DNA from 3 places in the Gottfriedia sp. NPDC057991 genome. Region 2 is predicted to be linked to each of the others. Evidence: riboswitches for the same ligand, from Rfam matches in the RefSeq annotation. Region 2 holds a riboswitch; each other region holds the start of a gene.
What was found. A riboswitch is a leader RNA that binds a small molecule or an ion and turns the genes downstream of it on or off. The one in region 2 is predicted to bind thiamine pyrophosphate.
Positions count from the first base shown of each region.

Region 1: another riboswitch for thiamine pyrophosphate. It lies ahead of thiD (bifunctional hydroxymethylpyrimidine kinase/phosphomethylpyrimidine kinase); the one in region 2 lies ahead of thiC (phosphomethylpyrimidine synthase ThiC).
Region 3: another riboswitch for thiamine pyrophosphate. It lies ahead of ACFVR2_RS00300 (ABC transporter substrate-binding protein); the one in region 2 lies ahead of thiC (phosphomethylpyrimidine synthase ThiC).

Region 1 is NZ_JBHVQN010000003.1:275,684-280,935, forward strand. It holds gene thiE (thiamine phosphate synthase) at 1-233, opposite strand, end outside; gene thiM (hydroxyethylthiazole kinase) at 224-1,036, opposite strand; gene cytX (putative hydroxymethylpyrimidine transporter CytX) at 1,020-2,258, opposite strand; gene thiD (bifunctional hydroxymethylpyrimidine kinase/phosphomethylpyrimidine kinase) at 2,251-3,057, opposite strand; TPP riboswitch at 3,193-3,303, opposite strand; gene ACFVR2_RS12840 (FeoB-associated Cys-rich membrane protein) at 3,410-3,562, opposite strand; gene feoB (ferrous iron transport protein B) at 3,581-5,252, opposite strand, start outside.
Region 2 is NZ_JBHVQN010000005.1:368,932-374,183, forward strand. It holds gene ACFVR2_RS18265 (small acid-soluble spore protein H) at 130-309, shown strand; gene ACFVR2_RS18270 (hypothetical protein) at 373-543, opposite strand; gene thiC (phosphomethylpyrimidine synthase ThiC) at 559-2,337, opposite strand; TPP riboswitch at 2,474-2,588, opposite strand; TPP riboswitch at 2,825-2,934, shown strand; gene ACFVR2_RS18280 (thiamine phosphate synthase) at 3,022-3,636, shown strand; gene thiO (glycine oxidase ThiO) at 3,620-4,711, shown strand; gene thiS (sulfur carrier protein ThiS) at 4,738-4,941, shown strand; gene ACFVR2_RS18295 (thiazole synthase) at 4,944-5,252, shown strand, end outside.
Region 3 is NZ_JBHVQN010000001.1:59,788-65,039, forward strand. It holds gene hmpA (NO-inducible flavohemoprotein) at 1-1,050, opposite strand, end outside; gene ACFVR2_RS00290 (RrF2 family transcriptional regulator) at 1,237-1,680, shown strand; gene racE (glutamate racemase) at 1,780-2,571, opposite strand; TPP riboswitch at 2,803-2,912, shown strand; gene ACFVR2_RS00300 (ABC transporter substrate-binding protein) at 3,000-3,992, shown strand; gene ACFVR2_RS00305 (thiamine-binding protein) at 4,005-4,295, shown strand; gene ACFVR2_RS00310 (ABC transporter permease) at 4,295-5,062, shown strand; gene ACFVR2_RS00315 (ABC transporter ATP-binding protein) at 5,059-5,252, shown strand, end outside.

The DNA of each region.
Region 1 (5,252 bases), on a different contig from region 2:
TCTAAACGATCATTAATAATCAATGGAACATTATACTTTGAAGTTACTTCTTTAACTTGCATAGCAATTTTGTAGAAATCAAGACTACTACAATTCTTTTCCCTTATTTGTACGATTGTTGTTCCGCCTTTAATTGCTTCCTCAACAGATTGAACTAAATCTCTTGATCCTAATACATCTCGATCCGTTACTAAATAAAGCTTATAATCTATTTTACTTTTTGTTATAGCCATTCGATTTTTCCTCCTGTTAAAAGTGTATCAACAGAAGCTTTAGATACTTCGTCAAATAAGTTTACTTTAAATGTACCGATTCCTTGTCCTTCAGTTAGGCGAGCCTTAGCAAGCTCTCCACATAGACCCATTGTAGTTATACCGGAAACAGCTGCTAGGAAATAATTATTCGTTGCACTAGCATAAGTTCCAATTAATGATGTACTCATACACCCAGTTCCAGTTACATCAGCTAGCATTTTAACTCCATTTGAAATTGTACATACTCGATCTTGTTCTGCAATAATATCTACCGCACCTGTAATTGCGATTACTGAGCCTAATTTTGCTGAAAGAGATTTCGCAATTTCAACACCGTCTTCTTCATCAGCTACAGAATCAACACCTTTAATTTGAACATTTAAGCCAGCAATCATTTTAATTTCTGACATATTCCCACGAACTACTGCAAAACGTACCTCTTTCAATAATCTAGCAGCTGTTTCTGTACGTAGAGTTGTTGCTCCTACACCAACAGGATCTAATATAACTGGTACGCCTAATTGATTAGCTTTTTTACCAGCTTTAATCATTGATTGAATTGTTCTTTCATTTAATGTTCCAATATTAATAACAAGAGCTGAAGCAAAAGATACCATTTCTTCTACTTCGGCTAAATCATCTGCCATAACTGGTGATCCACCTAGTGCTAACACCATATTTGCACAGTCATTTACAGTTACATAATTTGTAATGTGATGAACTAAAGGCTTTTTCTCTTTCACGCTTTCAAGTATTTGACTCATTTCATTCATAGTTAACATTTTTTTCTCTCCCTATTTTCTTTGGAAAAAGCTTATTTATAACAAATTGAACAACAATATAGATTACACAAATTAAAATCATACTTGGTACAGTAGCCCCAAGGAAGAAGTCTAATTGTACAAACTTACGATAAATAAAAACTCCTAAAACCCATGTAATAAACGCGATCCAATCAATTTTCAACGATTTATTTATACTTGTTCTTTTTAGAATAAAATAATCCGTTAATAAAATTGCATATAGCGGTGCAAAAAATGAACCAATTGTATATAAAAATCCTTCATACTTTTCAATTGGGAAAATAACGGCTAATAATGTTCCTATAGCTGTAACGATAAGGGCTATATGTTTTCCATTTAGTTTTGGAAAAATGGTTGTAACTGATATTCCGGCAGAATATGCATCCATGAATGTTGTTGTAACAGTAGCTAGGACGACGATACCTACTGCAAACAATCCTAGATTTGCACTCATTAAAACAGCAACCGGGTCTACTTCATTAAAAGCAAGTGCTGCGCCTAGCCCAATAATATACATCCAAGAGCTACCAAACATATAACCTATAAAACTACCAATTGCTCCATCCTTTGTTGTCTTTGCAAATCGAGTATAATCACTAATTAATGGAATCCACGATAGTGGCATAATGACTGATAATTCAACTGCTTCTCCAAAAGATAATCCGGTAGTGCTTGGTTGAGTTAAGATTTTATCGCTTTTAAAAATAACAAAACACAGTACAATTGTTAGAACAAATAATAAACAAACGGCTAAACTATTAAGTTTTTTTGAAGCATTTTGTCCAAAGTACAACCAGATTGCGATTAATATTCCAATTACTAAACACCAAACCCATAAGTGATCAAATTTATAATCTTTTATTGTAACTAAATTGATTGAGCGAGCTCCTGTTAAAATCATAATTGCCGTCCAGCCTAGTAACTGTAGAACATTTAAAATCGAAAACAAATAGCTACCATAGCTACCAAATGAAATTTTTGTAGATTCCATTGCTGACAATCTTTGTTGAGAACCAATGACTCCACCTAAAATAAGTAATAGTGTTCCAAGTAAATGCCCTACTAAAATGGCCGTCAAACCTTTCTTAAAACCTAGTGGTGCTACCAGTGCACCAGTCATAATTTCCGCTACGGAAACTGCCGCACCAAACCAAAGTGTTGTAAAGTTCCACTTTGTCATTTTTGCATTTTGATTAGACATGTTGAACGCCTGCCTTTTCATACAATGAGTAGAAATGATGGACAGGACCTACCCCTTTTCCGATTGAAAAGGAATGTTGAATTGCTAATGTTATATAGGTTTTCGCCTCTCTAATTGCCTCATTTAATTCAAGTTCATTTGCTAAATTAGATGTAATCGCTGAAGATAAAGTACAACCTGTACCGTGGGTATTAATTGTATTAATTCTAACGCTGTTAAAGCTTGTAAACTCCTCACCATTAAAACAAATATCGGTCGCTTCACCTTCTAGATGACCACCCTTTACAAGGACGTTCTTAGCACCTAATGAGTGAATTTGAATAGCAGCTTCTTTCATCTCGTCAATCGTTGTAATTTTTCTTCCGGTAATAACTTCTGCTTCAGGAAGATTTGGCGTAATTACAGTTGCTAGCGGAATCAATTCTTGTATTAAAGCTTCCTTTGCATCCGGACTTAATAAATCAAATCCGCTTTTTGAAACCATAACTGGATCAACTACGATTTGCTTTGGTTTATATTGCTTTAGTTTCTCAGCAATTACTTTAATCGTCTCTATTTTGGATACCATTCCAATTTTTACAGCATCTACTTCAATATCAGTAAAAATTGCATCTAACTGACTAGCAATAATCTCTGGTGTCATGTCTTGTACTGCAAACACTCCTTGCGTATTTTGAGCTGTTACTGCTGTAATTACACTCATTCCAAAAACACGATGAGCCGAAAACGTCTTTAAATCCGCTTGAATACCTGCACCACCACTTGAATCAGAGCCTGCTATCGTTAATACTTTTTTCAATTTTCTTCCCCCTATTTCATGAATAGAACTCTTTGATCTTACAGATAGAAGATGAAACTTGATTTTAAATACAAAAAAGCACAAATCCCATAAGGACCTGTGCTCGAACAAATCAATGTTATGAATACAAAAAATGTATTCTACCGTTCACTTTCCTACGCTGGCATTATCCAGATCAGGTTAAAGGGTCAAAGACTATTGTGTCTTAATCTCAGCCGACCATTTACGGCACCCCTAGTACTATTCAATTATTTAAGTTGATTACTTTATCATCTTAATTAATCCTTCTACTTAATTCAAGTATTTAGACAGATTACTTTAAATTAAATCTTTTCTAGTTAACGCTATATTTCTATTTTGAATAATTTGTATCACAATTTGAACTACAAGTTTTTGCGATTGAGCAGGAACCACATTTACCTTTTTTAGTTTTCTTTATATATCGTAAAAGTGTCCACCCTGCGTATCCAAAAATAAGAGCTCCTATTATAATATTGACAATCATAAGTAAATACTCCTTTCTTTAGTAGCCTAATAGACTCCCAACTTGATAGATCATTAGCGCTAATACATATGCAATAACTAATGCATATCCAACTGAGAAATACGTCCATTTCACTGAACCTGTTTCCTTACGAATTGTCGCAACAGTTGCAAGACATGGTACATACAATAAGACAAAAACCATAAAGCTAAATGCAGAAAGTGCAGAGAATTGTGTTGACAATATCCCTTGTAAAGAATTCGCATTCGGCACGTGATAGATGATATTCATGGCAGATACGACAACCTCTTTAGCCAAAAATCCTGTTAGTAAAGAAGCACCTGCTTGCCATGTTCCGAATCCTAACGGTGCAAGTATTGGTGTAAGTATGCCCCCAATCATTGCTAAAAAGCTATCATCCATCGAAACACCTAAACCACTTGGTCCCATGTAAGATAATAACCATATTACGACAGAACCACCAAAAATAAACGTACCTGCTTTTCGAATAAATCCTTTACCTTTATCCCATGTACTTCTAAACAAAGCTTTACCTTGTGGCATACGGTACGGTGGGAGTTCTACGACAAATAATGAAAACTCACCCTTTAATATAGTAGATGAAAAAACCTTAGCTAATATTAGTGCAACTACTATTCCGAGTATATAAAGTGAAAATACAACTATTGCTTGGTTTTTCGCAAAAAAGGCTCCAACGAATAGTGCATACACTGGTAAACGTGCCGAACAAGACATTAATGGTGTTAACAAAATTGTGAGTAGTCTCTCTCTAGGCTGTTCAATTGTTCTAGCTGCCATAACTCCAGGTACATTACAACCAAATCCTATAATCATTGGAATAAATGCTTTCCCGGTTAAACCAACCATTTCCATTGAACGATCCATTACTAAAGCCGCTCGAGACATATATCCAAAATCTTCAAGGAATGATATTAGTAAAAACAAAATAAAAATTTGTGGAACAAAGACTAAAACTCCACCTACACCGGCAACAATACCATCAAGAATAACTGCTTTTATAAAACCAGATGCATGTATTGCATTTAATCCGTTTGTTAACCAGTCTGTCACAGGTCCTGATAAAAACCCATCTAATGCGTCAGATAAGGGTAACCCCAACCAATCAAAAGTAAGCTTAAACATTAAAAACATTGTCACTAGGAAAATAGGAATACCCAAAATTGGGTGTGTAACAAATCGATCAATGCGATCAGTTAGTGTAACTGCTTCATTAGATTCTCTCTCTACCGATCTACCAATTAAATTTGAAATCACTTCTTTTCTTACAGAATAAATCCATTTTGAAGGTGATACACCTTGTTCACTGTTTAATTGTTCCTCTGTTATTTTAATTACTTGGTCAATTTTACTAAAATCGTAGGATGAAGCTATAAATTCAATTACCTCTTTATTACCCTCTAAGATTTGAATTGCAGTCCATCTTTTAGGAATAGATAAAGTTGAAGGTAATTGAGTCATAATATTTTTAATACCGTCTTCAATAATTGTTCCATAATCAATTTCAAACTCAACTTCAGATTGAGGAATTGTCTCTAGTAATTCATTTACTTCGTTTGTTCCCTTACCAGATCTAGCATCAATTGGAATAACTGGTACTTGTAATATCTTTGAGATACTAGAAGGATCAACTGAAATACCTCTCCTTTTAGCAACATCAACCATATTTAGA
Region 2 (5,252 bases):
TGTACTGACCTTTTTAAGACCAACAGTTTTTCTGTTCCAAGGTATAAGTTGAATTTTAAATGAATACCCAATTACACCACGGTTAATAATATGTTAGGTTTCTATTTTTAATTTTAGAGGAGGTTACATATGAATAAACAGCGTGCTCAAGAAATTGCTTCTTCACCTGAAATGGCTAATGTGACATATAATGGTGTGCCAATTTATATTCAACATGTTGATCAAACAAGTGAAATGGCTAGAATCTATCCGCTAGGTCAACCCGACCGAGAGGAAGAAGTTTCAATCAATAGTTTGTCTGAACATTAATACATAACTAACAAAAAACAAACCTCTTAATTTTGAGGTTTGTTTCTGTATTGTTTCTACCTATTACCAACTTAAGCTTTCAATTAAACTGCATTTTAGGCATTTTTGAATCGTATCTTTTTTCTGGAAATCATGTACACAATTTTTTTGAACTGCATTCAGTTCAATTTTTAACTGATTCATATTTCTTTCCAAATGATTTATTTCTTTTATGATTTCTTCTACCCTATTCATATAAGGCTCACACCCTTATTGATAGATTTCTCCGCCTTGTTTTCTAAATTCAAGTGCTTTTTCTTTCATTCCTTCTTCAATGATTGAATCATTCTGAAGTTCTTCTTGTTTTACTAAATCTCGAATATCTTGTGAGATTCTCATACTACAGAATTTTGGACCACACATTGAACAAAAATGTGCTGTTTTAGCTCCTTCAGCAGGTAATGTTTCATCGTGATATTCAATTGCTCTTTCAGGATCAAGAGAAAGATTAAACTGATCACGCCATCTAAATTCAAATCTAGCTTTAGAAAGTGCATCATCTCTTTTTTGTGCACCAGGGTGTCCTTTTGCTAAGTCAGCTGCATGCGCCGCTATTTTGTATGTAATAACGCCTACTCTTACGTCTTCTTTATTTGGAAGACCTAAATGTTCTTTCGGAGTTACATAACAAAGCATAGCAGTACCAAACCAACCAATCATTGCTGCACCGATTGCTGAGGTAATATGATCGTATCCAGGTGCAATATCTGTCGTTAGCGGTCCTAATGTATAAAATGGCGCTTCCTGACAAATTTCTAATTGTTTCTCCATATTCTCTTTAATTAAATGCATTGGTACATGTCCCGGTCCCTCAATCATAACTTGAACATCGTGTTTCCATGCAATTTTCGTTAACTCACCTAGTGTTTCTAACTCAGAAAATTGTGCTTCGTCATTTGCATCGGCGATTGAGCCTGGTCTCAGTCCATCTCCTAAAGAGAATGTTACGTCATAGCGCTTCATAATTTCACAAATTTCTTCAAAATGAGTATACAAAAAATTCTCTTTATGATGAGCTAAGCACCATTGAGCCAAAATAGACCCACCACGAGATACAATTCCTGTCACTCGTTTTGCCGTTAATGGTATATAGCGTAATAATACACCCGCGTGAATCGTAAAATAGTCTACACCTTGTTCAGCTTGCTCGATTAGAGTATCTCTAAATACTTCCCAGCTTAAATCTTCAGCGATTCCATTAACCTTTTCAAGCGCCTGATAAATCGGAACTGTCCCTACTGGTACTGGAGAGTTTCGGATAATCCATTCACGTGTTGTATGAATATTCTTACCAGTAGAAAGATCCATCATCGTATCCGCTCCCCAACGAGTAGCCCATGTCATTTTTTCTACTTCTTCTTCGATTGAAGACGTGACAGCTGAATTACCTATATTGGCATTAATTTTCACATGAAAATTACGACCGATAATCATTGGCTCACTTTCAGGGTGATTAATATTCGATGGAATGACAGCTCTTCCTATTGCAACCTCATCACGAACAAATTCAGCTGAAACATTCTCTCGAATCGCAATAAATTCCATTTCAGGTGTAATAATCCCTTTACGAGCATAATGCATTTGCGTAATATTTCCATGATCCTTTGCACGTAACGGTTTTCTTTTTAACCCTTTAAATACTTCAACATTATGTTGATCTGGCTCTTTTCTATATCCATTATCTTCAGGCTTTACTTCGCGCCCTTCATACTCTTCAACATCATTTCGTTCAATCACCCAGTTTTGTCTAATCGCCTTAAGTCCCTTTCGAATATCAACTGAGCTAGCTGAATCTGTGTAAGGTCCGCTAGTGTCGTATACTCTAACTGGAGCATTTTCTTCTTCTCCAAAAGTGCCAGTTGTTGGACTTAATTGAATCTCACGCATTGGCACCTTAATGTCAGGTCTAGATCCTTCAACATATACCTTCTTACTCCCTGAAAAACTAGACATGATGGAAAAATTCATTTCATTTACAGAATTGTTCATTTGATTTCATTCCCCTTTTTAATTGGTTTAAAAAGGACGAAATCCAATTCATTTAAAGCATGAAAAAAGCCGGAATCTTATTTTTAAGACCCGGCTAAGTGTTAGCAAAACTACATTAACAATTATGAAATCATTAATGAGAAATTTCTAACTTCCCCACGCTGGTATGAACCAGATCAGGTCCTGAGGGTTAAGAAACTTAATTGCGTTTCTCTCTCAGCCCAACTAATTGGACACCCCTAGTCAATCTATTAAATTGTTCAAACTAAATATAAACCCACAAATTTAAAATGTAAATGTTTTTATTTCCCTAAATTTTTACAGAAATTCCAAATAAAAAAATTTTTTTGTTTTTTTATACTCCCAAAAATACTTGATTTCACTATACTTCAAGCCCAATTTCTGGTAATAAAATTAGACTAGTAAAAATAAATTTAGTATTGAATATTATTTTTTATATGCTATGCTAAGATTAATTTTCATACATATTCATCACTAGGGGATCCCTTGATAAGGGCTGAGAATAAAGTAGTTACTTTTAAACCCTCAAAACCTGAACAGGCTAGTACCTGCGTAGGAAAGTGGCGCACTTTAAACTTTTTTCGCGTGCATTGTAACCACTTTCTTTTTTTAGGAAAGTGGTTTTTTTGTTGAAAAAATTTTGATAATGAAAGAGGCTGGGACATGGAACTTATTGCAATTACAGATGATCAGCACTCAGTCGAAGTACTTGCTACAAAAATAATTCAAATAATCGATGCAGTCGACTATGTACATATTCGCGAAAAGTCGAAAAAGGCAATCGAGCTAATATCACTCTTAAATCTACTAAAAATAAACAAAGTAGATATGAAAAAAATTGTTTTAAATGATCGTTTAGATATCGCTATTTTCTCTAACCTATCAAATATTCACTTGCCAGGACATGGTCTTCCACTTGTTGATGTAAAAGAATATTTTCCTAATTTACGAGTAGGAAAATCAGTTCATACACTTACTGAAGCAATACAGGCAGAAAATGATAAAGCTGACTATATTATGTACGGTCATTGTTTTGAAACAGAGTGTAAAAATGGATTAACACCTAATGGGATTGAACTAATTCCAGAGATGAAAAAAACGTTAACTATACCAATCTATGCAGTCGGCGGATTATTACCTGAACATATTCAAGTTCTAAAAGAGAACGACATTGATGGTATTGCTGTAATGTCTGGCATATTTTCTGCCCGAAATCCTCTAGAAGCTGCGCTGCAATATTTTGAAAGGTGCAAATTCGCTTATGAACAAGAAATATGATGTTGTAGTAATTGGTGGTGGAATAATAGGTTGTTCCATTGCTTATTATCTAGCGAAAGAAAATATTCATGTCGCAGTTCTTGAAGGACAGCAAGTTGGACAGAAAACAACTAAGGCAGCTGCTGGAATGCTTGGTGCCCATTCCGAGTGGGATCAGTCCGAGTCATTTTTTACTTTTGCTAGAAACAGTCAATTAACTTATTTTCAACTTCAAGAAGAATTAAAAGAATTATGTGGAATTGATATTGAACTAAAAACAGGTGGCATATTCAAACTAGCTTATACAGAATTAGAAAAAAAACAATTAACTCCATTACTCACTCAAACTTCGGCACTTTGGTATAACCAGGAGGAGTTAAAAAAACAGATACCTGGCGTCCATCCAAACATAATTGGAGCAGCTTATATTGAAGACGACGTGAATGTATTACCTGTTTCTGCCTGTAACGCGTTTTGCAAGAGTGCTCAAATTTTAGGTGCATCTATATTTGAATATACTCATGTATTTCAGATTCAAAAAAATGATTCACATTATTTAATTAAAACAACAAATGGCAATTTTGAAGCAAAATCTATTGTAGTTGCAAGTGGCGTTTGGAGTAATTCATTGTTTGGGCAGCTTGGATTACATCACGAAATTATTCCCGTTAAAGGTGAATGTATCTCGGTCAGAAGTGAAAAGGTTGTATTAAAACATACTCTTTTCCATGAACAAAATTATATTGTTCCAAGGAATGACGGTCGCCTTGTCATCGGTGCTACGATGATCGATAACGAATGGAATGAGAACCCTAACTTAAGAGGGATTGAGTCATTAATACAAATTGCTAAAAAAATGCTTCCCGAAATTGAAGACATGAAAATTGATTCATTTTGGGCAGGATTACGACCGCGAACGCTCGATTATAATCCCTTTATTGGAATTCATCCCGAAGATGATCATATCTTATTTGCGACCGGCCATTTTCGAAATGGTATTTTGCTTGCACCAGCAACTGGAAAATTAATTCGAGATTTAATCCTTAAACGAAAAGTCGATCGTAACTGGATCGAAGCATTTAAAATCAATCGTTAATTTTTATGTTTTGGAGGTGTAAACACTTGGAAATACGATTAAACGGAAAGAACGTCAACATTTCCATCAAAACCTGTACAATTAAGGATTTGCTTAAAGAATATCAACTAGAAAACCGAATTGTTATTGTCGAGGTTAATAAAGAAATTATTTATAAAGAACAGTATTCATTAACTCATCTCTCTAATGGAGATTCTGTAGAATTAATACATTTTGTAGGCGGTGGCTAATCATGTTAAAAGTAGGAAATCATACGTTTCATTCAAGATTATTATTAGGAACAGGAAAATACCCTTCATTTGAAGTCCAGAAAGAAGCTGTTGAAGTATCGGAAGCCGAGATCCTAACTTTTGCTGTTAGAAGAATGAATATTTTTGAGGAATCTCAACCGAATTTTCTCGAACAATTAGATTTATCAAAGTATAAATTATTGCCTAATACAGCTGGTGCAAAAACTGCCGAAGAAGCAGTTAGAATTGCAAGATTGGCAAAAGCGTCTGGCTTATGCGACATGATCAAGGTAGAAGTAATTGGGTGTGAT
Region 3 (5,252 bases), on a different contig from region 2:
AATATATCCTTGCTTTTTAAAGTTATTGTTTTGAAGATCTTCCTCAGAAGGATTCTCATAAACAAATGATAAATTGTAATTTGTTAATTGATCTTTTAATTGGTTTAGTTCATTTTCAAATGCTTGTAATTTACCGTTTCTTGAAGCACTGATGAAGTTGACTTGACGTTGTGGTTGATTGCTTGCAATTGACTTAGCCATACTGATTAATGGAGTAATTCCAACACCACCACTTAAGAAAACAACATCTGAATCAACTTCAGTATTTAAAGTAAATTCACCTGCTGGAGCAGTAATTTCTAATGTATCACCAACATTTACTTGATTGTGCAGGTAGTTTGAGAATTTACCTAGAGGTTGATTTTCTTCAGCTTCTCTTTTTACTGAAATTCTAAAGTGATTTTTACCAGGTGCATCAGATAAGCTATATTGTCTGTTTGATAAATACTCTTCACCAGGAATTTGTGAACGAACAGTAATATATTGACCAGATAAGAAAGTAGGAACTGAAGAACCATCTTTAGGAGCTAGGTAGAATGATGTTATTACATCACTTTCTTCAACTTTTTCGATGACTTTAAACTCTTTAAAATCAGACCATCCACCTTCTTGAGAAGAAGCTTCCTCATACATTTCTTTTTCGATATCGATAAATACTTGAGCAATAATTCCATATGCTTCCGCCCAAGCACCTAGAATTTCATCAGTTGCAGCATCACCAAGTACTTCTTTAATCGCTCCTAGTAAATGTTGACCTACGATTGGATAGTGCTCTGCTTTAACTTGAAGACTGCGGTGCTTTTGAGCAATTTGTTTTACAACAGGAATAATAGTTGCAAGTTTATCAATATTTTGTGCTGCAGCTAAAACAGTATTTGCAAGAGCTGTTTGTTGTCTACCTTTTTGTTGATTTGTATGATTAAATACATTTAATAATTCAGGATGATTAGTAAATAAATTTTTATAGAATACTTTAGTGATCTCTGTACCCTTTACTTCTAAGACTGGAACTGTTGACTTAATAATATCAATTGTTTTTTGAGATAACATGAAAAATCCCCCTAATCACGATTTAAAGTAGTATTGTAAATACATCTTAATCTTAGACCTAGAATTCGTTTAAAGCAATATACAAAATACTTCTTTTGTGAATTTTTTCGAAAAAATACATAAAAGTTTAAAAAATGTTCACAATTATGCTATGATTAATTTTAAATAAAATAGTGAGGACAAGTTATGCGTTTAACAACTTATTCGGATTACTCTCTTCGTGTATTAATATTTCTAAGCTCAGAGCCTCGTGAAAAATTAGTTAAAATTAAGGACATCGCTGAAGCTTATGATATTTCTAAAAACCATTTAATGAAAATAATTTATAATTTAGGAAAGATGGGCTATATCGAAACGATACGTGGTAGAAACGGTGGAATCCGTTTAGCTAAATTGCCAACAGAAATAAATATCGGAGAAATAATCCGTAAAACTGAAGAAGACTTTAATATTGTAGAATGTTTTGAGCACGGTGGTACTTGTGTTATTACGCCCGTTTGTTCTTTAAAACATATATTTAATAACGCATTAGAACAATTTTTACAAGTATTAGATCAATATACATTAGAAGATGTTGTAAAGAACAATGCGATGCTTAAAGATTATTTTTCAAGTAGTAAAAAAGAATAAACTTTATTAAATTGAAGAGCGTTTGCAATTTAAAAAAACACAAAAACCAACAAAGGATTACTTTGTTGGTTTTCTTCATTTATTGAAGTCTATAAATTTTTATAGTTTTATATACTTTACATTTTCCATCGGTTCTTGGAATAAAGATGAAGCTATTTTACTAAAAATGGTTGGATCCCCAGTTGTAAAAAATTCGTGTGAAATGATTTCAGAGTTCGATAATATATTTTGTTGATCCAGTATTGCACTTACTTCTAAAGCTGTTTCATCGCCAGAGCTGATAAGTTGGATTGATGGTCCCATCACTTTTTGAATGATTGGACCGAGTAATGGGTAATGAGTACAACCAAGTATTAGGGTATCAATATTTGAATCAATAAGCGGTGCAAGAGTGTGTTTAACAATCTCAAATATTTCAGGTTTATTGTAGTCCCCATTTTCAACAATTCCAGCAAACTCTGGACATGCCAAACCTTCAATTAAAACTTTGTCATTAATCCGCTTTAGTGCAGAATGATATGCTTTACTATTAATAGTAGCATTCGTTCCTATGACACCGATGTGGTCATTTTGTGTTAATTTGATTGCTGCTCTGGCACCTGGGCGAACAACACCAATGACTGGGATTTGGAGTTTTTCTCGCATTTCATTTAAGACTATTGAAGTTGCTGTATTACAGGCGATGACTAACATTTTTATATCTTTTTCCAATAGAAAATTAGTCATTTCCCAAGTGAATTTTCTAATTTCCGTATATGGTCGTGATCCGTATGGACATCTTGCTGTATCGCCTAAGTATAAAATGTCCTCTTTAGGTAATTGTCTTATAATTTGTTTGGCAACTGTTAAGCCCCCAACACCTGAGTCAATGACTCCGATTGGTTTATTCAAAAAATCCCCTCATTTTACTTAATAATTTGTTGATGTAGTATATTCTTTATCCATCTAAGATTTTACTATAAGAAATGATATTTTTGTTTATCATTCTCTTTTTAAAAATGTTATAATTTCATAGTTTTATTTCGCTTATTAACTGAGTATTAAAACAATTAAACGCAAGTTAAAAATAATTCGTAAAATCAACCATTATCTGTTATATTTATGAGGAAAAGTTTATATATGAGAAAAATGTGGAGGAGCCAGTGTTGCTGGCCGAGATAGCGTCCTTAAGATGTTGACTCTTAGAACCTGATCTGGGTGATGCCAGCGTAGGGAACAGTATCTCTTTTTAGATATGTTTTTTACAGCGCATTTACGTCCGGGTTAGTATCCGGGCGTTTTTTTTTGTATAAACAAGAAACAAAAAGGAGATATAGATAATGAAAAAACTAGTAGTATTTTTAGTGGCTATTTGTTTAATGTTAACTGGATGTGGTCAAAACAAAACTGCCACTACTAAAAAGACAAAGAAATTAAAAAAGGTGACAGTCGTACTAGACTGGACGCCAAATACAAATCATACTGGGCTATTTGTTGCTAAGGAAAAAGGTTACTTTAAGGAACAAGGACTTGATGTAGATATAATCAGTCCGGGAGAAACAGGGGCAGACCAATTGGTGGCATCAGGTAAAGCAGATTTTGGGGTTTCTTATCAAGAGTCAATTACACAAGCAAGAGTTCAAAATGTACCGATTGTTTCAATTGCAGCAATTATTCAACATAATACTTCTGGGTTCGCATCACCAGTGAAAAAAGAAATTAAGTCTCCAAAAGATTTCGTTGGAAAAACATATGGTGGATGGGGTTCACCGGTTGAAAAGGCTATTTTAAAATCGCTTATGTCAGAAGAAAATGCGAATGTTAATAAGGTAAATATCGTTAATATGGGTGATGCTGATTTCTTTACAGCAGTAAAAAGAGATATCGATTTTGCGTGGATTTATCAAGGATGGACAGGGATTGAAGCAGAGCTTCGTGGAGAAAAATTAAACATGATTTATTTAACTGATTATAGTAAAAAGCTAGATTACTATACTCCAGTTTTAGCTACGAACGAAAAAATGATTAGTAAAAACCCTAAAATAGTAAAAGCATTTGTTGCTGCAGCATCAAAAGGATATAATTTTGCGATTGATAACCCAAAAGAAGCTGCATCAATTTTAATAAAGGATAATCCGGATTTAGATAAAAAATTAGTGGAAAAAAGCCAAGAATGGTTAGCATCTAAATATAAAGATGATGCAGACCGTTGGGGAGAGCAAAAATTATCAGTTTGGAAAAACTATGCAGATTTCTTAGCTGAAAATAAATTATTAGAAGGAAACTTTAAGCCAAAAGAAGCATTTACGAATGATTTCTTACCAGCGAAATAAGGAGGAGTTAATATGCAAACTACTTTAATGAGTGTCCAAATTATACCGAAAACAAATAATATTGAGGATGTTATTCCAGCAGTTGATGAAGCTATTAAAATTATTGATGAATCAGGTGTAAAATATCAAGTTCAACCATTGGAAACAACTATGGAAGGTGACTTGAAACAATTGTTAGAGGTTGTTCAAAAAATGAATGAAAGAATGATTGAAATAGGTTGCCATAATGTGATCACTCAAATGAAAATACTTTACCAACCACAAGGTATTACGATGGATGTGTTAACGGAGAAGTACCGTTAATGAAATCTAAAAATATAAAAGGATGGCAACCAATCGTTGTCATCCTGCTTTTTTTAATCTGTTGGCAGCTAAGTATTAAAATTTGGAAAATCGAATCTTGGTTATTGCCAGGGCCGATCTCAATCTTTAAAGAAGGAATGAAATCATCTGATTCACTACTTCCTCATATTTCTTCTACAATTCAATTAACGATTATTGGTTTGTTAATTGGTAGTTTATTAGGATTTTTAATAGCATTTCTATTACATTTAATTCCAAGTGTTAGGGAAGCTTTTTACCCATTATTAATTCTTTCGCAAAATGTACCAATTATCGTATTGGCACCGCTTTTAATTATTTGGTTTGGATTTGGTGTATTACCTAAATTAATTATTATTTCTCTTGTTTGTTTTTTCCCTGTTACAGTTTCAGCGCTGGATGGTTTCCGACAAACACCAAGTGAACTAATAGATTATATGAAAATGGCAGGAGCATCCAAATCACAAATTTTTTGGAAAGTTGAGTTGCCTTTTTCTCTACCTTCCATATTTTCCGGCTTAAAGATTTCAGCAACTTATAGTGTTATGGGGGCAGTCATATCTGAATGGCTAGGAGCGAAATCTGGAATTGGTGTATATATGACTTTAGCTTCATCTTCATTTAGAACAGATCGAGTATTTGTTTCAATTTTTATCATTATGTTTTTAAGTATGCTTTTCTTCTTCCTAATAGTTGTAATTGAACGTTTTACTGTTAAATGGAAAGTTAAAGGGGAGAAACGGAAATGACATTACAAGTAGAACAATTATCAAAGAGTTATAGCGGTCATCAAGTGTTAGATAATATTTCCCTTTATGTAAACGAGAGTGAATTTGTATCAATTTTAGGTCCATCTGGTAGTGGGAAAAGTACGTTGTTTCATCTTATAGGTGGTTTACTAAAACCTGATTCTGGAGAAGTAAGGTTAAATGGGTCGAT